3 regions of the Pseudomonas sp. DF11 genome follow, and region 1 is predicted to be linked to each of the others. Evidence: predicted binding sites of a transcription regulator. Region 1 holds the regulator's gene; each other region holds the start of a gene.

Region 1 (7,741 bases):
AGCTGATCGGCCACGAAGAAGTCCAGCAACTCCTGCAAGTACTGGCAAAAGGCTCGCCGAAGCTGGCGGAAGAGCTGGTGCCGGGTGTGGTTTCGTTGTCGCAGTTGCTCAAGGTGCTGCAGGCGTTGCTGGCCGAGCAAGTGCCGGTGCGCGACATACGCAGTATCGCCGAGGCTATCGCCAACAACGCGTCCAAGAGTCAAGATACCGCCGCCTTGGTGGCCGCGGTTCGGGTCGGCGTATCCCGCGCAATCGTCCAAAGCATTGTAGGCACTGAGTCCGAGCTGCCTGTGATCACTCTGGAACCAAGGTTGGAACAGATATTGCTCAATAGTCTGCAGAAGGCAGGACAAGGCTCGGAAGAGGGTGTTCTGCTGGAGCCAAGCATGGCCGAGAAGCTGCAGCGTTCGCTGATCGATGCAGCCCAGCGGCAAGAGATGCAAGGCCAACCGGTGATCCTGCTGGTGGCCGGTCCGATTCGCGCGATGCTCTCGCGATTCGGGCGCCTCGCGGTCCCGGGGCTGCATGTGCTGGCGTACCAGGAAATACCGGACAACAAGCAAGTGACCATCGTTGCGACAGTAGGGCCCAACGGCTGAGGTAGTGGTTTATGCAAGTGAAGCGTTTTTTCGCCGCCGATATGCGTCAGGCCATGAAGCTGGTTCGTGACGAGCTGGGCGCTGAAGCAGCCATCATCGGTAATCGCCGGATCGCCGGCGGTGTCGAGCTGACGGCCGCCCTGGATTACAAATTGTCGGCGCTGGCCCCACGCGTTCCGAACATGGAGCTCGAAGACGAGCTGCGCAAGACCCAATCACGCATCGCCAGCGCCCAGGCCGAACTGAGCCTGCGCAGCAGCGAAGGCGAGGCAGTGGCAGGCACCAATCGTCAATTGTTCGCCGGTCAGCCGCTGACTGCCGGCTTGCCGTTGACCGCTGCCGAGCCGCTGATCGAGCAGGCCCAAGCCGAACCGCGTCGTCCTGAACCGGCACCCGCAGCACCTGCCCGGGGTGTCGACCCGCGTGCCCTGGACTCGATGCGCTTTGAGCTCAATAGCCTGCGCGAATTGATGGAAGTCCAGCTCGGCTCCCTGGCCTGGAACCAGCTGCAAGGCAGCCGTCCAGCCCAGGCCAACCTGTGGCGTCGCCTGCAACGCATCGGCCTGTCCGGCCCGTTGTCCCGTGACCTGCTGGCATTGATCAATGGTATCGAAGAGCCTCGCCAGGCCTGGCGCATGTTGCTGGCGCACCTGGCGCGGATGATCGTCACGCCGGAAGTCGAGCCGCTGGAAGAGGGCGGGGTGATTGCCATGGTCGGTCCTGCCGGCATGGGCAAGACCACCACCCTGGCCAAGCTCGCCGCCCGCTACGTACTCAAGTACGGCGCCCAGAGCATCGCCCTGGTGAGCATGGACAGTTTCCGCATTGGTGCCCAGGAGCAACTCAAGACCCTGGGACGGATCCTCAACGTGTCGGTGACCCATGTGGATCCGGGCCAGTCCCTGGCCCAGGCATTGGAACCGTTGCTGCGCAAGCGCGTCGTACTGATCGATACCGCGGGCCTGCAAGCCAGCGATCCGGCCCTGCGCATGCAGCTCGAAAGCCTGGCCGGACGTGGCATCAAGTCAAAAAATTATCTCGTGTTGGCAACCACCAGCCAGAAACAGGTTCTAACCGCCGCATATCACAGCTACAAACGCTGCGGGCTGGCCGGCTGCATCCTGACTAAGCTGGACGAAACGGCAAGCCTGGGCGAGGTGTTGAGCCTGGCGATCGGTCATGAACTACCGGTGGCCTACCTGACCGACGGGCCGCGGATCCCGGATGATTTGCATCTGCCGCGCCGTCATCAACTGGTCAGCCGAGCCGTGAGTGTGCAAATGCAGGAAGAACCCAGCGAAGAAGCCATGGCTGATATGTTCGCTGATATCTACCACAGCCCGACCAAGCAGGTTGGCTGAGGTAATCATGAATATTTTTTGTACCTACATCGATGGTCTGCCATGCATTGTTCCGTATGCGAACGCGCAGCCAGTAATGTGGCCTCCGTCTAAGTAAGACAAGGTAAAGAACGAACATGGGCAGCATGCATCCCGTACAGGTGATCGCGGTGACCGGCGGCAAAGGTGGCGTCGGGAAGACTAACGTGTCAGTGAACTTGTCCCTGGCTCTGGCAGAGCTTGGCCGACGGGTCATGCTGCTGGACGCCGACCTGGGCCTGGCGAACGTCGACGTGCTGTTGGGGCTTACACCCAAACGCACCCTGGCGGACGTGATCGAAGGCCGTTGCGAACTGCGCGACGTGCTGTTGCAGGGGCCGGGCGGGATTCGCATCGTGCCGGCTGCCTCCGGCACCCAGAGCATGGTTCACCTGACCCCGGCCCAGCACGCCGGCCTGATCCAGGCTTTCAGCGACATCGGCGACAACCTCGATGTGCTGGTGATCGACACCGCGGCCGGTATCGGCGACTCGGTCGTCAGTTTCGTACGCGCTGCCCAGGAAGTGCTGCTGGTGGTCTGCGACGAACCGACGTCCATCACCGACGCCTATGCCTTGATCAAGCTGTTGAACCGCGACTATGGCATGAACCGCTTCCGCGTCCTGGCCAACATGGCCCAGAGCCCGCAGGAGGGCCGCAACCTGTTCGCCAAGTTGACAAAGGTCACGGATCGCTTCCTGGACGTCGCCCTACAATATGTCGGCGCCGTGCCCTACGACGAAAGCGTACGCAAGGCTGTCCAGAAGCAACGTGCCGTTTATGAAGCCTTTCCACGTTCCAAGTGCGCGCTGGCGTTCAAGGCGATCGCCCAGAAGGTCGATACCTGGCCGTTGCCGGCCAACCCGCGCGGGCATCTGGAATTTTTCGTCGAGCGTCTTGTGCAACAAACAGCAGGGCCCGTGCTATGACAGCCAGCGGTTACAACCATCTCTACAAAAAATCGGCACGGGACGCCCAATACGAATTGATCGAGCGTTACGCGCCACTGGTCAAGCGTATCGCCTACCACTTGCTGGCGCGGTTGCCGGCCAGTGTCCAGGTCGAAGACTTGATCCAGGCGGGCATGATCGGCCTGCTCGAAGTGTCGAACAAATACGACGCGAGCAAGGGCGCCAGTTTCGAGACGTATGCCGGTATTCGCATTCGCGGGGCCATGCTCGATGAAGTCCGCAAGGGCGATTGGGCGCCACGCTCGGTGCACCGCAATACTCGCATGGTCAGTGATGCAATTCGGGCAATTGAAGCTAAAACCGGGCGTGACGCTAAAGATCACGAGGTTGCGGCCGAACTCCAGTTGAGTCTCGATGATTATTACGGGATTTTGAACGATACCTTGGGCAGCCGCCTGTTCAGTTTCGACGACCTGTTGCAGGACGGTGGTGAACACGAGGGGCTGCACGAGGATGGCGCGAGTGCTCACATGGAGCCATCGCGTGACCTGGAAGATGAACGTTTCCAGAGCGCGCTGGCGGATGCGATTGCCAATTTGCCGGAGCGTGAGCGACTGGTCTTGGCGCTGTACTACGACGAAGAGCTGAACCTCAAGGAAATCGGTGAGGTCCTGGGGGTCAGCGAATCGCGGGTCAGCCAGTTACACAGCCAGTGCGCGGCCCGTTTGCGGGGGCGTTTGGGGGAGTGGCGAGCGCGTTGACAGGCAGTGTGGGGACACTGCGAACGAGGCTGGCCTGGCAAGTACTGCGCCAGTCTCCATCCGTTGTGCTCCAGACTGTTGTCGAGTGTTGTGCCGGATTGATTGAAATGGCGCGTCCAGGTGCTGGGCGCGTTTAAGACTGCTTGGAGGTCGAATTGGACAAGAACATGAAAATCCTCATCGTTGATGACTTCTCAACGATGCGGCGGATCATAAAAAACCTGTTGCGTGACCTTGGGTTCACCAACACGGCCGAAGCAGATGACGGGACCACTGCGCTCCCTATGTTGCACAGTGGCAACTTCGATTTTCTGGTCACCGACTGGAACATGCCGGGCATGACCGGTATCGACCTGCTGCGCCAAGTGCGTGCCGACGAAAAACTCAAGCATCTTCCGGTGCTGATGGTCACTGCCGAAGCCAAGCGCGAGCAGATCATCGAAGCGGCCCAGGCCGGTGTCAACGGCTATGTGGTCAAACCCTTCACGGCCCAGGCGTTGAAAGAGAAGATCGAAAAAATCTTCGAACGCATCGGTTAACGGCGCCACGGGGGAGCTATGGACAACGAATCTTCAATGGGCGATTTCGAATCGACCCTGAAAAAACATGCCCGCGAACTGGTCGACAGCCTTGAAAAAGGTCGCTTTGGCGATGCGGTTCAAATGATCCATGAGCTCAACCAGACCCGTGATCGCGGTCTGTATCAGGAAGTGGGCAAGCTCACGCGTGAATTGCACAGCGCGATTGTCAATTTCCAGATCGACCCGAATATGCCGCAGGCCGAGGAAGTCTCGCAGATCACCGACGCCACCGAGCGTCTGGGGTATGTGGTCAAGCTGACCGAGGCCGCGGCCAACCGCACCATGGATCTGGTGGAAAGCGCCACGCCGCTGGTCAATGGCCTGAGCGATGAAGCCCAGGCCTTGAGCACCGACTGGGGCCGGTTCATGCGTCGCGAAGTCGGGGCTGAAGAGTTTCGGGAACTGGCCCGTCGGGTCGACGGTTTCCTGACGCGCAGCAGCACCGAGAACCGCGCCGTGGCAAGCAACCTCAACGACATTCTGCTGGCCCAGGACTATCAAGACCTGACCGGCCAGGTGATCAAGCGTGTGACCCAGCTGGTCACCGAAGTGGAAAGCAACCTGCTCAAACTGGTGTTGATGGCCAGCCAGGTCGACCGCTTTGCAGGTATCGAACACGACCGTGAAGCGATGCTTGCTGAAAAAGATCCACAAAAACATCTCTCTCAGGGTGAAGGTCCGCAGATTCATGCCGATAAAAGAGAAGACGTTATGTCCGGTCAGGACGATGTGGACGATTTGCTGTCCAGCCTTGGATTCTGAGTTTTAGCCCTGTTTTAGGAGCAGCCATTAATGAGCTTCGGCGCCGATGAAGAGATCCTTCAGGATTTCCTGGTTGAGGCCGGCGAGATTCTAGAGCAACTGTCCGAACAACTGGTCGAGCTGGAAAGCCGACCCGATGATGCGGATCTGCTCAATGCAATTTTTCGCGGTTTCCACACTGTAAAAGGAGGCGCCGGCTTCCTCCAGCTCAACGAGCTGGTGGAGTGCTGTCACATTGCCGAGAACGTGTTCGACATCCTGCGCAAGGGTGAGCGTCGCGTTGATTCGGAACTGATGGACGTGGTGCTTGAAGCGCTGGATGCGGTCAACAGTATGTTCAGCGAAGTGCGTGAGCGCTCGCCGATTACCCCTGCCACCCCCGAGCTGCTCGCCGCGCTGTCGCGCCTGGCCGAGCCGCAATCGGCTGACGAAGCCGCACCGGTTGCCGAGGCAGTGGTCGAAGAACCGGTCGCCGAGGAATCGGGCGACATCACCGATAACGAATTCGAACAACTGCTGGACTCGCTCAATACCGTCAAGGCCCAGGCCGAGGCGCCGGCCGCTCCGGCAGCACCTGCTGCGCCAGCCGCCGATGGGGCTGCCAGCGATGAAATCACCGATGCTGAGTTCGAGTCACTGCTCGACCAGCTTCATGGCAAGGGCCAGTTCGCGCCTGATGCCGTCGCTCCGTCGACGGCCCCGGCCGCCCCGAAAGCCGCAGGCGACAGTTCGGACATCACCGACGACGAATTCGAAGCGTTGCTCGATCAGTTGCATGGCAAGGGCACCTTTGCCGTGGACGCTCTGGATTCGGCTATCGCTTCGGCGCCGACACCGGCCAAGCCCGCCGCCGCTGCCGCTGGCAGCGACCTGATCAGCGACCACGAATTCGAATCACTGCTCGATGAGCTGCATGGCAAGGGCAAGTTCAGCGAAGTCGGTACCGCTTCTGCTGCGCCTGCCGCCGCCACTGCGGCGACATCGGCGGCCAAGGCTGCGCCCAAACCCGCTGCCAAGGCACCGGAACCCAAGGCCGAGCCCGCCAAGCCTGCCGCTGCTGCTCCGGCTCCCGCCCGCGCCCCAGCGGCCGCGCCAGCGGAAAAGCCGGCCAGCGAAGCCGAGACCACCGTTCGGGTCGATACCGCACGCCTGGACGAGATCATGAACATGGTCGGCGAACTGGTGCTGGTACGTAACCGTCTGGTGCGCCTGGGCCTCAACAGCCAGGACGAAGCCATGTCCAAGGCCGTGTCGAACCTCGACGTGGTCACGGCGGACCTGCAGACCGCGGTCATGAAGACCCGCATGCAGCCGATCAAGAAAGTCTTCGGGCGCTTCCCGCGCCTGGTTCGCGACCTGGCTCGCCAGCTCAAGAAAGAAATCAACCTGGAACTGGTGGGTGAAGAGACCGACCTCGACAAGAACCTTGTCGAGGCCCTGGCCGACCCGCTGGTCCACTTGGTGCGCAACGCGGTCGACCACGGTATCGAGTCGCCGGAAGAGCGCGAAGCTTCAGGCAAGGTCCGCAGCGGCAAGGTGATCCTGGCCGCCGAGCAGGAGGGCGACCACATCCTGCTGTCGATCTCCGACGACGGCAAAGGCATGGACCCGAACGTACTGCGCTCCATTGCGGTGAAGCGCGGCGTGATGGACAAGGATGCCGCCGACCGCCTGAGCGACACCGAGTGCTACAACCTGATCTTCGCCCCGGGCTTCTCGACCAAGACCGAGATTTCCGACGTGTCGGGCCGTGGCGTGGGCATGGACGTGGTGAAAACCAAGATTTCCCAGCTCAACGGTTCGATCAATATCTACTCGACCAAGGGCCAGGGCTCGAAGATTGTCATCAAGGTCCCGTTGACCCTGGCGATCATGCCGACCCTGATGGTGATGCTGGGCAACCAGGCCTTCGCCTTCCCGCTGGTCAACGTCAACGAGATCTTCCACCTCGACCTGTCGCGCACCAACGTGGTGGACGGCCAGGAAGTGGTGATCGTACGGGACAAGGCACTGCCACTGTTCTACCTCAAGCGCTGGCTGGTCAGCTCCGCGGCCCATGTGGAGCAGGGCGAAGGCCATGTGGTGATCCTTTCGGTGGGCACCCAGCGGATCGGCTTCGTCGTCGACCAGTTGGTGGGCCAGGAAGAAGTGGTCATCAAGCCGTTGGGCAAGATGCTCCAGGGGACCCCGGGCATGTCCGGCGCCACCATCACCGGCGACGGCCGCATCGCGTTGATCCTCGATGTGCCAAGCATGCTCAAGCGTTACGCCGCCCGGCGTATTTGATTCTGGAGGGGCGGGGCCCAGGGCCGCGCCTCGTCTAACGGAGTGTTTATGGTAGTTAAAGTCCTGGTGGTGGACGATTCGGGGTTTTTCCGCCGCCGCGTCTCGGAAATTCTTTCGGCGGACACGAGCATTCAGGTCGTCGGTACCGCGACCAACGGCAAAGAAGCGATCGATCAGGCCCTGGCACTCAAGCCGGACGTGATTACCATGGACTACGAGATGCCGATGATGGATGGCATCACGGCCGTGCGGCATATCATGCAGCGCTGCCCGACTCCGGTATTGATGTTCTCGTCCCTGACCCATGAAGGCGCCCGGGTGACCCTCGATGCGTTGGACGCGGGTGCGGTGGATTTCCTGCCGAAAAATTTCGAAGACATTTCGCGCAACCCCGACAAGGTCCGGCAGTTGCTGTGCGAAAAGGTCCACAGTATTTCCCGCAGCAACCGGCGTGTCGGTGGC
Region 2 (7,741 bases), on a different contig from region 1:
CACAGACTTGCCGTCGAGCAGGTAGCGGGTCGGGTCTTTAGGATCGAGTTGCAGGCGGTACAGGGTGAAGTGTTTTGAACTGTCCACGGTGTGGGTCCAGGCCAGGTGCTGGCTGAAGCCGATGTTGATCATCGGCAGGCCCGGCAGGGCCGCTCCCATGACATCCAGCTTGCCGGGAATGGTCAAGTGCATCTGGTAGAAACGCATGCCGCCCAACCATGGAAAATGCGGATTCGCCAGCAACATTCCACGGCCGTTGAACGAGCGCTCACTGCCGATGGCCAGCGCATTGCTGCCACGCTCCAGCGCAAAACGCTGCTGGCGGGTTGCGGCGGCAGCGAAGCCGTTGGCCGAAGCACCCGCAAGTGCCGTCGCCTGGGGCGGCTGCGCGCCAGCCAAGGCCTCGGCGAACTGGCCGACGCCGCCTTCCACCAACAGTCGACGAGTCAACTTGACCAGGTCCAGCGCCGTGATCGGCCGCACCCACTCGCCGGCACACTGTTCCGGCAGGCCTTTGGCCTTGCGCTCGACCAACGCACGGTTGTAGCCCGCCACGTAGCCTTCGACCAGTTGCTGCACTTGAGGCGTCTGGGCCTGCCAGAAACCGGAAACCGCTTGCGGTGTGTTGAGCCAACTGAAAAACACATCGCTGACGCGGTTCTCCCGCTGTTCGACCGTGACCTGCTGCGGCCCGAAATAGTGCGAGCGCTGGGCGTTGACCGTGACGATCTCATTGGCCAGCAGGCACAGGTTGTCCTGGGCGTAGGCATAGCCGATGCCATAACCCAGCCCGCGTTCATCCTGAGCCCGGATATGCGGTACGCCAAAACGGGTGCGACGGATCTCGGCACTGGCCTGCTGCCCATCATCCTGCGCATTGACCACGGGACTGAGCCCGAGGGCGATCCCCAGAAAAGCGCCTGCGAGGCCAATCCTCGATAACTGCCCGGACATTCTCACGCTCACTCCTGATAAAAACTTCAGAAACCAGGACGGCTACCGGTGCGACAGTAGACAAACACTCGGCCCGCCTGGGAAATCACATACCGCGTGCTGAACCGGAATGTGCCTACCCTTGGAAACGAACCGGATGAAAAAAAATTAATGGCTGGCGGCCGTTTGAATACGGGGGTTTGACGAAGCATGGGCAATTTTTTCACATCACGGTCCTCATGATTGCGCGTCCTCGTTCGTCCTATTACAGGAGAGTATCCGTGACCTTTTCTGATCAGGCTGGTAAGGAGTTTTTGCATGCGTAACGCGCAACAGCCCATGGAGGGCAAGCCAAGGCCGAGCGGCGTCTCGCTGAGCGCCCCCCACCGTGTATTCGACAAGCCGGCAGAGCGAGGCGGCAACGACCACATCAGGCGCTTGCTCAAGAGTTTCGGGCTCAGGACCAGCCTGATTCGCCTCAAAGTCATCGATGCGCTGCTCAAGGCCGCCAACGAAAACCGCAGCCTGGGCGTGCGCGGCGTGCACAGCCAGTTGTTGGGGCTGGACATTCCATTGTCCTTTCTCAGTGTGCGCGAGGTGTTGAAGCGCCTGTGCAGCGAGGGAGTCGTCACCCTCAACCCGGATAAAAGCTACTGCCTGCACCCCAGTGCGATGGCCGTGCTCCGGGCCGAGGATTGAAGCCGGCGCTCAGGACTTGACCTTGCGCCGCATCACACCGTTGATCACCACCACGATGACCGCCACGGCGATGGCGATGTATTGAAACAGCTGCTCGCTGATCATGCCTTTGCCTTGCATCCAGGACAGTCCCAGCATGATTGCCAGGACGACGAGGACGATCAGAATCGAGTATTTCAAACGTTGTGAATGAGTCATTACCAATTTCCTGAATGTATCCGTTCTGTATCCGAAGGCTTGCCAAGTCCCTACCGAATTGCGGGGATGACGGGCTGCCAACGGGGTCCCATGGTACAGCCGAAGGAGCGTATTCGCGCAACCGCGGTGGTTAATCATGAGGAATTATGTATGTTTCGTCGTATCAGCCTGTTGCTTGCCTTATTGTCCACCCTGACCCTGAGTGGCTGCCTGTTTTTCCCCCACGACCGTGGTCATGGGGATCGACCTGATCACCGTGGCGGCCCGGGCTTCGACATGCCCCGCTAACGCCCCCTGGCGAGGGAGCCGCTTCCTCGCCAACCGCTCCATCCTCCTTGCCCTCTCCTAAAGCTGCGTCACCGCAGGCCGATACATACAGGACTGCCCATCCGCCTGCTCCAGAAAGTCGCCTTCGTGCAAGGACTCCCCCCATGCCCTCATTCCGAACTATTCAGGCTCGCTACACGCTGTTCCTGATTGTATTCATGCTGGTGTTATCCATCCTGACCGTGGTGGGCATCAGCTATCTGGTCGCGCCCAAGTTGCGCCAGACCGAAGAGCAAGTGGCCTTGAACCGCATCGCCGAGGTCGCCGAGCAGATCCAGGGCGAATTGAACAAGGTGCAGGCGCAGCAGCGCAGCATTACCCAGACCATCCCGCTGCTCGACAGCGACGCCATCGACAAGGTATTGCCGGGGCTGGTGGACCAGTACGGTGAGTTGAAAGTCTTCGGCGGCGGGATCTGGCCGCTGCCCAACCAGCGGGCCGAGGGACGCAATAAATTCAGCACGTTCTGGCACCGCGACGCGTCCGGCAAACTGGTGGTCAATACCTTCTGGAACAGCGACGCTGCCCCCAACTATTACGAACAACCCTGGCACAAGGGCGGCATGGCCACCCCGCCTGGCAAATGCGCCTGGGCCGCGGCCTATAAAGACGACGCCAGCGCCGAACCACGCACCAACTGCGCCATGGCCATCCAGAAGAACGGCGTGCCTTACGGTGTTTCCACCATCGACGTGACCCTGGGTTTCTTCAATGACCTGGTGGCGCGCAAGGAAGCCGACCTGAGCGCCGAGATGCTGATCGTCGAAGGCGACGGCAAGATCATCAGCAACAGTTCGCGCATCAGCGGACCGATCGTACTGAAGAACATCAGTGAACTGGCGGCAACCTCGCCATTCGCCGCCCAGGTCAAGGCTGGCCTGGCCAAGCGCGACCAGCCGCTGCAACGGGTCGAGTTCGACAACAAGGGCGAGGCCAGCACGTTTTTCATGCGCCCTATCGAGGGTTCGCCATGGTTCCTTGCGACCGCATTGCCAACCCGGCTGATCACCGCCCAGCGCGACGACGTACTGAGCACACTGAGCCTGCTGCAGATTCCGATGGTGATCCTGCTGGTGTTGATGCAGCTTTACGCGATCCGTCAATTGACCCACCGCATGAAGGTCCTCAAGGGCAACATCGACGCCTTGTCCACGGGCGATGCCGACCTGACTCGACGTATCACCATTCGGGCCGAGGATGAACTGGGGGCGATCGGTCATTCGGTCAACCGCTTCATCGCTTACCTGCAAAGCATGATCGGCGAGGTCACCCAGGCCACTGGCGCCATGGCATCGAGCCTGGGCGACCTGCAACGGACCTCGGCTCACACCAGTGAAATCCTGATGCGCCACGCCTCGGAAACCGACCAGACCGTGACTGCCATCACCCAGATGAGCTCCACGGCCGAAAGCGTCGCGCAAAATGCCGCCGAGACAGCAGCGTTCACCCAGCGCGCCAACGAGCATGCCGACCGCTCCCGCGTAGTGGTCGGTGAGGCGTCCAACAGCGTGGTCGCACTGATCGATGAAGTGGCCAGCGCCACTCGCAAGGTCGAGAGCATGCAACAGGACGCTCAGCGCATCACCGAGATTCTCGGTGTCATCGGTGCCATTGCCGGGCAGACCAACCTGCTGGCCCTCAACGCCGCCATTGAAGCCGCCCGGGCCGGTGAGCAAGGCCGTGGTTTTGCCGTGGTGGCCGACGAAGTACGTGCCCTCGCCGCCCGCACCCAGGCCAGCACCTCGGAAATCAACGAAATGCTGACCCGCCTGACCCAAGGCGTGAGCTCGTCGGTCTCGGCCATGGAAAACACCCAGGCCAGTTGCCAGTCGGCCGCCGATGCCACATCCCGAGTCAACTCCGGGCTGGACGAAATGGCAGGTTCGGTCAGCCAGATCAACAGCCTGAGCACCCAGATCGCCACCGCCGCCGAGCAACAGAGCGCGGTGACCGAGGAAATCAACCGCAGCATGGTGCAGATCCGTCACATGGTGGAAGAACTGGTGGAAGGCGGCCTGGCCAGCGAAGCCAACACTCGGCAACTGCTGGAAGCCAATGCTCGGGTGAATGCGATCATGGGGCGGTTCAAGGTGCGCTGAATCTGCTCCCGCCACAAAACCTGTGGGAGTGAGCCTGCTCGCGATCGCGGTGGGTCAACTGCGGTGATGGCGCCTGTGCTGCCATCATCGCGAGCAGGCTCGCTCCCACAGGGTTCAGTGGTTTTCCATTCCTCTGCGAATTGTCTCCTTCCCAACCTGACAATTGTGTAATCCCCGCCTCAGCCCCCTGTCAGCTCGCGCTCGCTACTCTGTTATCCTCCCTTCAAACCGTTTGATACGAGACCACCTCCATGGCCCATCCCCTGCACTTGCTCGCCTTGAGCGCCCTGTTCGTCTCCACCCTGGCCCAGGCCGCCGAACCGGTCACCATTGATGTACACCGCGATGCCAATTGCGGTTGCTGCAAAAAGTGGATTTCGCATCTGCAAGAAAACGGCTTCAAGGTCAACGACCATGTCGAAGCCGACATGAGCCTGGTCAAACAGCGCCTGGGCGTGGCGCCGAACCTGCGTTCCTGCCACACCGCCGAGATCAACGGCAAATTCGTCGAAGGCCACGTCCCTGCCGACCAGGTGCTGGCGTTGAGCAAGCGCGATGACTTGCTCGGCGTGGCCGCACCGGGCATGCCCATGGGCTCGCCCGGCATGGAAATGGATGGCATGAGCGACGCTTATCAAGTGATCGGCCTGAAAAAAGACGGGACCCAAACCGTAGTGGCGGACTATCCGGCCCATTGATGGGCGAAGCCTACATCGGCCTGTTCCTCGCGGCCTTCGGCGCGGCAACCCTGTTGCCGCTGCAATCCGAGGCGTTGTTGGTCGGCTTGCTGCTCAGCCAGCGCCATGAAGCCTGGCTGTTGCTGGGGGTTGCCACGTTCGGCAATGTCCTGGGTTCACTGGTGAACTGGTGGCTGGGCACGCGCCTGGAGCATTTCAAGGACCGGCGCTGGTTTCCGGTCAGTCCCGCCCACCTGGACAAGGCTCGTGGGCATTACCAACGCTTCGGTCGCTGGTCACTGCTGCTCAGCTGGTTGCCGATCATCGGCGATCCGTTGACCCTGGTGGCCGGAGTGATGGGCGAACCGTGGCGGCGCTTCCTGCTGCTCGTGACTCTTGCCAAGGGCCTGCGCTATGGCGCTCTCGCCCTGGCGACTTTGGGCTGGATGGACTGAACGTTCGCGTCGTTCGATTGCCTGTGGTTAATGTCGCCATAATCGGGCCGCACCAGGATCGGCGGCGGCCATAAGGAGATTGACCATGTCCCGCATCACCGCGCGCTGGTTGCCCAGCCTGTTCCTCACCGCCGCCCTGCCCCTGCTCGCCCAGGCCGCCAACCCGCCTGAAGGCCCGGCCTACGGTGCGCAGTTGGAGGGCTTCGAATACCCCTACACCCTCAAGCATTTCCCCTTCCAGTCCCAGGGCCAGTCGTTACAGATGGGTTACATGGACGTGCCAGCCCAAGGCAAGGTCAATGGCCGCACCGTGGTGCTGATGCACGGCAAGAATTTCTGCGCCGCCACTTGGGGCGATTCGATCAAGGCCCTCAGCGAGGCCGGATACCGGGTCATCGCGGCGGATCAGGTCGGCTTCTGCACATCGAGCAAACCCGAGCATTACCAGTACAGCTTCCAGCAATTGGCAAGCAACACCCAGGCCTTGCTCAAGGCCCTCGGCGTGCAGAAAGCCATCATCCTCGGTCATTCCACCGGCGGCATGCTCGCCACCCGCTACGCCTTGCAGTTTCCCGACCAGGTCGAACGCCTGGCGATGGTCAACCCCATCGGCCTGGAAGACTGGAAAGCCTTGGGCGTCCCCTATCGCACCGTGGATCAATGGTACGCGCGGGAGTTGAAAGTCACCGCCGAGGGTATTCGCAACTACGAGCGCACGACCTATTACGCAGGCCGCTGGAAGCCTGAGTTCGAGCGTTGGGTAGACATGCTCGCCGGCTTGAACAAAGGCCCGGGGCATCGGCAAGTGGCGTGGAATTCGGCGCTGATCTACGACATGATCTTCACCCAGCCGGTCTATTACGAGCTCAAGGACCTGACCGTACCCACCCTGCTGCTGATCGGTACCTCCGACACCACGGCCATCGGCAGCGACATCGCGCCGCCGGCGGTAAAGGCCAGGCTGGGTCACTACGAGGAACTGGGCAAGCAGGCTGCCCGGCTGATCCCCCGCTCGACCCTGGTGGAGTTCCCCAATCTGGGGCATGCCCCGCAGATGGAAGAGCCGGACCGGTTCCACAAGGCCCTGTTGGGCTGGCTGGACAAACCCATTCCCTGACGAGGTGTTCCATGGCGGTGCAAATAGCAGTCATAGACGATTGGCAAGATGTGGCACGTGGCGTGGTGGATTGGTCGGTGCTGGACCGCATCGGCCAGGTGACATTTGTCCACGATTACCCCGCCGACCGCGACACCCTCGCCGAGCGCCTGCAGCGCTTCGAAGTGATCTGCGTGATGCGTGAACGTACCTTGTTCGACGAAGGCCTGCTGCGCCGCCTACCCAATCTCAAGCTGTTGCTCACCGGTGGCATGCGCAATGCCGCCCTGGACCTGAAGGCCGCCGCCGAACTGGGTATCCAGGTGTGCGGGACCGACAGCTACAAGCACGCCACGCCCGAACTGACCTGGGCGCTGATCATGGCCCTGACCCGCAACCTGGTACAGGAAGCCAATGCCCTGCGCGCCGGCCTCTGGCAGCAAGGCTTGGGCGGCGACCTGCACGGCAAGACGCTGGCGATCCTCGGCCTGGGCAGCATCGGTACGCGGGTGGCGCAGTTCGGCCAGGTATTCGGCATGCGGGTGATCGCCTGGAGCCAGAACCTCAGTGCCGAGCGGGCCGCCGAAGTCGGCGTGACCTACGTCAGCAAGCAGGCCTTGTTCGAACAGGCCGACATCCTCTCGATCCATCTGGTGCTCGGCGAACGTACCCGCGGCCTGGTGGATGCCCAGGCGCTGGCCTGGATGAAAGCCGAGGCCCTGCTGGTCAACACCTCACGCGGGCCGATCGTCGATGAAGCCGCCCTGATCGACGCCCTCCAGCACAAGCGCCTGGCTGGCGCCGCCCTGGACGTGTTCGCCCAGGAGCCCTTGCCAGCCGCCCATCCCTTCCGAACCCTGGATAACGTACTGGCCACGCCTCATGTGGGTTACGTCAGCCGACAGAACTACCAGCGGTTCTATTCCCTGATGATCGAAGACCTGCTGGCCTGGGCGGCGGGCACGCCGATTCGGTTGCTGACGCCGACGGGCTGAGCCCCAGCCCCAAATATCCTGGATACCTCTCTGTGGGAGCGGGCTTGTTCGCGAATGCTGTTTGTCAGTCACACATTTGCTGGCTGATACACCGCATTCGCGAGCAAGCCCGCTCCCACAGAATAGTGCGCTTCCAGCGCAGACAATAGCCATCAAAACGCCTCTATTGCGCCCGCCCCCCAATGGTGCGCCACGCCATTCCATCGCGCACGCCGATGACACAAGGCTGCCCCCCTACACCTTTTTGTTTTCAGGAAACTGC
Region 3 (7,741 bases), on a different contig from region 1:
CGGTCATGATTTCCCCGGTATCGCGCAGGTAGGTCTGCAGCAGGAAGCGCTGGACGTTGCCCGCCGCGCGCAAACCGATCGGGTCGTTGAAGATCCGCTTGTTGCGGCACACCGGCAAATCCACCGCCCGGTCGCCGGTCGGCGGCTTCGAGACCCAGCTGTTGTTCACCGGGCAATAACCCTTGCTGTCGACAATGAACGAAACCTTGCCGCCCGGCGTGCCGCGGGTGAGTTTGTCGCATTCTTCCTGGCAGACCTGGGCAAAGCGTTCGGTATAGCTGGCCATGTACTGCTTGGGATCGGTGCCGGGAATCAGTTGGTAATTCTGATCGAACAGGTTCAGGCCTTCGCGTTGCAGCGCCTCCAGGTGGACCTGGAGGGTGTCGCGGCACTCGCTGGCGCGGGTGATGGCGGCGTCCAGCTTGCCGTGGCCGAGCACAAAGCGACCCAGCAGCGCCTGGACCTTTTCGGCCACGCCGGACAGGTCGCGGGTGGCCGTCGCCGAATGCTGCATGCGCTGGTCGATCAACTGGCTGTCGGCGTGGATCTGGGTGACCCGTTCGTTGATTCCTGTGTTGCTGTCGGCGAACTGCTGGATATGGGTGGCGATGTCCGCCAACTTGCCGTTGGTGGACTCGAAATCGCCAATCATGCTTTCAAAATGACCGGAGGCGCGCTCCACCACTTTCTGGGTTTCCCGGGCGCTGTGGCTGATCTGGGTGGTTTGCTCGTGGGTGGAGCTGACTTCGTCGAGCATGGCGTCGATGTTGCGCGAGATATCATCGGTGGCCCGGCTGACGTTTTGTGCCAGGGTCCGCACCTCATCGGCCACCACCGCGAAACCACGGCCGCTTTCGCCGGCCCGGGCGGCTTCGATGGCGGCATTGAGGGCCAGCAGGTTGGTCTGGGCAGAGATCTGCTGGATCAACCCGACAATCGACTTGATGCTTGAGGAGCGCTGGTTCAAGGCACTCACCAGCGTGGCGAATTCTCCGAGGCTGTTGGAAATTTCGCTGATGTTGCCGGTCACTTCCAGCAGTTCGGCGTAGGAGTCGCGGGCCATGCTCAGGTTCTGGGCGGTGGTGCTGGAGATGCCCTGGGTCTGGCGCGAGACTTCTTCGATACGGCCCACGGCGGTGTTGCTCTGGTCCATCACTTCCTTGGCGAAGCGGGCCTGGTGGGTGGCACTGTCGCTGGAGTCGCTGATGTTCTTCAACGAGCGGGCCGACTCGACGGCGATGTGCACGGTCAGTGCCTGGACGTTGCTGATGATTTCTCGCTGCTTGGCCAGGAAACGGTTGCAGGTGCCGGCCAGCACGCGGATCTCGTCGTGAGTCACCAGCGGCAGGTCCTTGGACAAGTCGCCTTCGCCGTTGGCGATCTCTTCCAGGGCCTTGGTCATGGCGGTGACGGGACGCACGATCAGGTGGCGGAAATACCAGACCATGAAGCTGATCATGGCCAGTGTCAGGAACGCGCCGAAGAGCAGGGCATGGGTGAGGCTGTCGAGCCGGCCTTCGATCTGCCCCAGCAAGGCGCCATCCAGCTGCGCGTTGCGTAGTTGCAGCAGAATCTCGGCACGAGCGCTGAGGGCCACCCAGTACAGCAAGCCGCTGACCAGCACCAGTAGGAAAAGGCTCGACAGCTTTTTGGTGAGCGTATCGAAAAATTGCATCTCGATAGACTCGTACAAGGCCTTCAACGTCTGCATGCCACCGCTCCTGGGCGAAAAAATCTCTCAATGGAATACATTCGACCGCGTGCGCAAAAGCTTTAGGATGATGGGGCTATTTGATATCACTCTGTGGGAACAAGCCCGCTCACACGAGGTTTGAGATGATCATCATTTGATACAAAAGATTTACTGGGAATGATTCTCAAAGTATATTTGCTCTCATTAACGTCCCTTCCATGAGTGCGCGTCTTGAATCGTTCCACCTCCCTCGCAAATCGCAATGTCTTCATCAAGTGTGTATTGCCAACCTTGTCTTGCTGCTTCATTGCAAGCCCATTGTGGGCGCAGGACTCTCTCGAGCTGCCCGCCACGGACATCCAGGGCAGTCGCGTCACTCAGGACGAGGGCTATACGACGTCGCAAGCCAGTACGGCGAGCAAGAGCGATGTACCGATCAAGGAAGAGGCGCAATCGATCAACGTGGTGACCCAGCAGACCTTGGCGGACTACCAGGTGCGCTCGCTGAACGATGCGATGAAGTTCGTCAGCGGCGTCAGCCAGGGCAATACCCTGGGCGGCTCGCGGGACTCGCTGGTCAAGCGTGGTTTCGGCACCAACGACGATGGCTCGATCCTGCGCGACGGCGTGCGTTCGAACCTGGGGCACAACTTCAGTGCCACCACCGAGCGGGTCGAAGTGCTCAAGGGCCCGGCCTCGATGCTGTACGGCGCGCTGGAACCCGGTGGCTTGGTCAACATCATCAGCAAGAAGCCGGAGTACACCCAGAGCACCACCTTGAGCGGCTCGGCCTACAGCGAAGGTGGCGGCACCATGGCCCTGGATACCACCGGACCGTTGGGCGATACCGGCCTGGCGTATCGCCTGATTGCCGAACGCGGGCATGAGGATTACTGGCGCAACTACGGCGTCAACGAGAGCACGCTGGTGGCGCCGTCCTTGGCCTGGACAGGGGAGCGGGCTTCGTTGAACCTGAGTTATGAATACAACGAATATTCCAATCCGTTTGACCGGGGCACGGTGTTCAGGAATGGGCATCCGGTGGACATCGACTACGACAAGCGTCTCGATGAGCCGTGGGCCAAGAGCGTGGGGATTCGCGAAACGGCGACGGCGCGGTTCGAGTATGAGTTGAGCGAGGCGTGGAAGACCCGGGTGACCTATGGTTGGAACAATGATCGGTACAGTCTTTCGATTGCGCAGCCTGGGACCCTGACTGGAAATATGTTGAGCCGACGGGCCAATGGCGCTCATTACGATGATGAGACCCGTTACGCCAGCTGGGATTTCATGGGTAAGCAGGACTTGTTCGGCCAGCGTCATGACCTGTTGGTTGGCATTGATAATCAGGTGTCCGATCAGTTCCGGGGCAAGACTTACCGTGGGAAAGTTCAGCCTGGTTTCGATATCACTTCGCCGGTCTACGGCAATCTACCAGAGCCAAGCCTGGTCAGCTCTACCGACAGTGATCTGCGCAACCAGTTGAATTCCAGTTCGATCTATTTGAAGGATAACTGGCATCTGGATGACCGTTGGATTCTGGTGTTCGGAGGTCGTTATCAACACTACGACCAGTACAGCGATCAAGGTTTAGGCAAGGATTATGACGTCAATCGCGATGACAACGGTGACGCCTTCGTGCCGTTCCTCGGCCTGGTTTACAAAGCCACCGACACTTTGTCGCTGTACGGTAACTACAGCCGTTCGTTCAAGCCCAATGACACCGTGGACGACGCCGGCAAGACCTTCGACCCGGAGGAGGGCCGCAGCTATGAGGTCGGTGCCAAGTACGATCCGCTCCCAGGCTTGAACATCAACCTCGCGTTGTTCGACATCGTCAAGAAAAACGTCGTGACGTCCTCTACGGTCAATGGCGTGACCCTGTCGGAAGCCGCCGGCAAAGTCGGTTCCCAAGGCCTGGAACTGGACATCACCGGTCGCCTGTCCGAGCGTTGGGACCTGATTGGCACCTACGCCTACACCCACACGGAAATCCTCGACGATCCGGATGATGAAGGCCATCGCCTCGCTGACGCACCCAAGCACACCGCCAGCCTGTACTTGAGCCACCACTTGAACGTACCTGCCGAATTCGGCGCCTGGCACGCCGGTGCCGGTGCGCGTTATGTTGGCGAACGCGCCGCCAACAACGCCAACGATTTCTGGCTCAGCAGCTACACCGTCGCCGACGCTTTCCTGCGTTGGGAGTCGCCGGTATTGGGGCACAAGACTTCGTTGCAACTGAACGTCGACAACCTGTTCGACAAGCAGTACTACCCGTCCTCCACCGGCAGTCAGTTGCAGGTCAACGTCGGCGAGCCGCGTACCGCCAAGTTGAGCGCCAGTGTGACGTTCTGACTTCGTGGCGTTGAAATGCAAAATGCCCGGGACCTGAATCCCGGGCATTTTTTGAACCGCTGTCAGCGACTAGGCCACTGTGCCGCCGATGGGACCTTGCGCCCCACGGTATTTAGCGCCCGCCCTCAGCGCGTGGCGAAGCTTAAGTGCCGGCCGCTCGACCCCGTAGTACGACACGCCACTCAACGCGAACGACAGCACCAGCACCGCGGTGATGATCAGGGCGCTGTATTCGACCGGCCAGAATGCTCGCAACACGTACATCACCACAAAGTGGTTGAGGAACACGCCGTAGCTGATATTGCCCAGGAACTCGTCCAGGCGGTGATGCTTCAGCTTGCTGAGCAAAAACACCGCCGGCAGACCCAGGGCGATGCCCAGGGTCACCTCGGCGTTGAAAGGCCGACGGGGAATGATCCCCACGACAATGCTCAGGAACATCAACGCCGCAACGAGCAGGGTGAGGGACACGACCCACAGTCCCTTGGCCTGGGCCCGATACAGGTAACTGCCGCAAAGGAAAATGAACAATACACCGGGTAGCAGGCGGTAGCCGTAGATGTCAGTGTTGAGATAGCCCAGCGAGGCGAGCATGAACACCGTCACGGACGCCGCAAAAGCGATACCCCGCATCTTGTAGAGGATCAGGAACGGAATGAGCAGGTAAAAGCACATTTCCAGGCCCAGGGACCAGCCGGGTGGCAGGATCTCGGGCACGGTGATGCCGAACATGTAGAAGCCCAACGGCAGGATCGGCAGGCTGGTGGCGATGTTTTCGAAGGTCAGTGCCGCTGCCTGGGGTGTTCCCGGCAGCAGGAAATGGATCACCGCGCAGGACAGGACGAAGTACACCAAAAACTGCGGGTACAGCCTCAGCAGTCGATCCATGTAGAACAGGCCGATTTGGCCCGGGCTGTTGTAGTTCCTCTCGATCAACGAGGTCATCACAAAACCGCTGATGATCAGGAAGGACACCACGGCAACGACGCCGGGGTTAAGACCCATGAACGTCACGCCCATATGCGAAACCGCCACCAGCAGGGCCAACAGCAACCGATAAACCCCCACGCGCATCATCCTTAATCAGAGTTGATCCGTTTGCGCGGTAAGTTAAGTGGCTTTGTCAGCCGTTAATAGGGGGGAGCGGGACGGCGGCGGGGTAGTGGGGGAAATTGTCACATTTGACATGCTTGTTTCAGTTCGATGGCCATCGCGAGCAAGCTCGCTCGCGGGCTTACTCGCGAAAGCGATGTGCCTGTTACCGAGATGCTGAATGTGTCATCGTCATCGCGGGCAAGCCTTGCTCCCACAGATGAGGTGTTCGCTTTTGAGGGGGTTGTCGGCCAGTGAGTATAAATTTCCCCATTTCAGGGCGTCCGGCGGCTGCTCCCTACCTTATTGCACCGATTCGACCCGTTCCGGGACATGTAGGAAGAAGCCGAAATAAACGTTTCAGCCTTTAAAGAAGCTTTTGTCGCAGAAATGAAAACAAATTTCGCCATGGCGCACTTTCAAGGCGCTTTTTCCAATCCGGATCCGATTCGCTGCGCTTAGGCACAGCCTTTGCTACCGCTTGAAGGAAACCCAACCTAAAGGAGTCATGTATCACGCGGATTTAACCAGGGGGCACACGTCATCCAGACGCAAAGGCCAGACCAGAGACCCATGCCTATCGAGGTGCTCAGAGAAACAGGGCTCATTAAAACAAAGCAAGGCCGGATCATTGGAATGACGAAGTGATAAGAAATGCCGTGTAGAACGCGGCTGGGAGTTGGCTATGCCCCACGCTTTTTTTAATGAAATGTATGACGCGAAGGGTGACTGCCGCCCGCATTACCAAGCCTTCTCACGCTGGTTGGCGGACACGCCGCTTGAACTGCTTGAGCAACGCCGCCGTGAGGCCGACCTGCTGTTCCACCGAGCCGGTATCACCTTCACTCTCTACGGAGACGAGCAGGGCACTGAACGGTTGATTCCGTTCGACATCATTCCTCGCAGCATCAAGGCCAGTGAATGGCAGATGGTCGAGCGAGGCTGCATTCAGCGGGTCCAGGCCTTGAACATGTTCCTGGCCGACATCTACCACGGGCAACACATCCTCAAGGAAGGCATCATTCCGCCCGAGCAGGTACTGGCCAACGAGGGCTATCAGATCGCGATGCAGGGCCTGAACCTGCACCGGGGCATTTACGCTCATATCGCCGGTGTCGACCTGGTTCGCGACGGTGACGGCAGCTACTACGTGCTGGAGGACAACCTGCGCACACCCAGCGGCGTGAGCTACATGCTCGAAGACCGCAAGATGATGATGCGCCTGTTCCCCGAACTCTTCGCCGCCCAGCGCGTGGCCCCCATCGACCATTACCCGAACCTGCTGCTCGATACCCTCAAGAGCTCGAGCCCCCTCGAAAATCCCACCGCCGTGGTGCTGACCCCGGGGCGCTTCAACAGTGCCTATTTCGAGCACGCGTTCCTGGCCCGCGAAATGGGTGTGGAGCTGGTGGAAGGTGCCGATCTGTTCGTACGTGACGACCACGTGTATATGCGCACCACCGCCGGCCCCCGGCAGGTGGACGTGATTTATCGTCGCCTTGACGATGCCTACCTCGACCCGCTGTCGTTCAACCCCGATTCGATGTTGGGCGTGCCGGGGCTGATCGCCGTGTACCGCGCGGGCAATGTGGTACTGGCGAACGCGGTCGGCACCGGCGTGGCCGATGACAAGTCGATCTACCCCTACGTCGACGAGATGATCCGCTTCTACCTCACCGAAGAACCGATCCTGAAGAACGTACCCACCTGGCAGTGTCGCAAGCCCCAGGACCTGTCCCATGTACTGGCCAACCTGCCTGATCTGGTGGTCAAGGAAACCCAGGGCTCCGGCGGCTACGGCATGCTGGTCGGGCCGGCCGCCAGCGCGGCGGAGATCGAAGATTTCCGCGCACGCCTCAAGGCCCGTCCGGAAGCCTATATCGCCCAGCCGACCTTGAGCCTGTCCACGTGCCCGACCTTTGTCGAGAGCGGCATTGCGCCGCGCCACATCGACCTGCGTCCGTTCGTGCTGTCGGGCCAGGAAACCCGCCTGGTGCCTGGCGGCCTGACCCGCGTGGCGCTGCGCGAGGGCTCGCTGGTGGTGAACTCGTCCCAGGGCGGTGGCACCAAAGACACTTGGGTCGTGGAGGACTAAGACATGCTTTCAAGAACTGCTTCGGACCTCTATTGGATGTCCCGCTACCTGGAGCGCGCCGAGAACCTGGCGCGCATGCTTGAAGTCAGCTATTCGCTGTCGCTGATGCCCCAGGCCGGGCGCAGTGACGGCCATGCCGAGCTGGCGATGTCGCTGCTGGCGGCCGGTACGCTGGACGACTACAACGCCCGTTACGACGCGCTCAACACCGAGCGCATGCTGCATTTCTTCGCACTGGATGAAACCAATCCCGGCAGTATCTACAGCTGCCTGCGGGCGGCGCGGACCAATGCCCACGCGGTGCGCGGACGCATCACCGCCGACATGTGGGAGAACATCAACGCCACCTGGCTGGAAATGCGCAACATCGCCAGCAATGGCCTGGGCCGCTACGGCATCAGCCATTTCTGCGAGTGGGTCAAGGAACGTTCGCACCTGTTCCGTGGTGCGACGTCAGGCACGATCATGCGCAATGACGCTTATTGTTTCATTCGCCTGGGGAC

What was found. The regulator FliA, encoded in region 1, starts transcription of late flagellar genes. The targets are predictions, from matches to a motif close to CTAAAGTTTNNNNNNNNNNNGCCGNTAA.
Region 2: AC30D9_RS01630 (methyl-accepting chemotaxis protein) is a predicted target of FliA. The motif match lies at 2,176-2,203, and genes of this name have one in related genera.
Region 3: AC30D9_RS00010 (methyl-accepting chemotaxis protein) is a predicted target of FliA. The motif match lies at 1,750-1,777, and genes of this name have one in related genera.

Annotation. Positions count from the first base shown of each region.
Region 1 covers NZ_JBYVYN010000005.1:65,218-72,958, forward strand. Annotated here, with positions in the region: gene flhA (flagellar biosynthesis protein FlhA) at 1-599, shown strand, start outside; gene flhF (flagellar biosynthesis GTPase FlhF) at 611-1,960, shown strand; gene fleN (flagellar synthesis regulator FleN) at 2,077-2,907, shown strand; gene fliA (RNA polymerase sigma factor FliA) at 2,904-3,650, shown strand; gene AC30D9_RS16390 (chemotaxis response regulator CheY) at 3,818-4,189, shown strand; gene AC30D9_RS16395 (protein phosphatase CheZ) at 4,208-4,993, shown strand; gene AC30D9_RS16400 (chemotaxis protein CheA) at 5,024-7,279, shown strand; gene AC30D9_RS16405 (protein-glutamate methylesterase/protein-glutamine glutaminase) at 7,328-7,741, shown strand, end outside.
Region 2 covers NZ_JBYVYN010000001.1:404,533-412,273, forward strand. Annotated here, with positions in the region: gene pvdQ (bifunctional acylase PvdQ) at 1-954, opposite strand, end outside; gene AC30D9_RS01615 (fe2+ zn2+ uptake regulation protein) at 1,252-1,632, shown strand; gene AC30D9_RS01620 (hypothetical protein) at 1,642-1,830, opposite strand; gene AC30D9_RS01625 (hypothetical protein) at 1,981-2,118, shown strand; gene AC30D9_RS01630 (methyl-accepting chemotaxis protein) at 2,262-4,256, shown strand; gene AC30D9_RS01635 (DUF411 domain-containing protein) at 4,508-4,954, shown strand; gene AC30D9_RS01640 (YqaA family protein) at 4,954-5,388, shown strand; gene AC30D9_RS01645 (alpha/beta fold hydrolase) at 5,474-6,505, shown strand; gene AC30D9_RS01650 (D-2-hydroxyacid dehydrogenase family protein) at 6,517-7,479, shown strand.
Region 3 covers NZ_JBYVYN010000001.1:391-8,131, forward strand. Annotated here, with positions in the region: gene AC30D9_RS00010 (methyl-accepting chemotaxis protein) at 1-1,711, opposite strand, end outside; gene AC30D9_RS00015 (TonB-dependent siderophore receptor) at 1,925-4,051, shown strand; gene AC30D9_RS00020 (acyltransferase family protein) at 4,121-5,119, opposite strand; gene AC30D9_RS00025 (circularly permuted type 2 ATP-grasp protein) at 5,829-7,238, shown strand; gene AC30D9_RS00030 (alpha-E domain-containing protein) at 7,242-7,741, shown strand, end outside.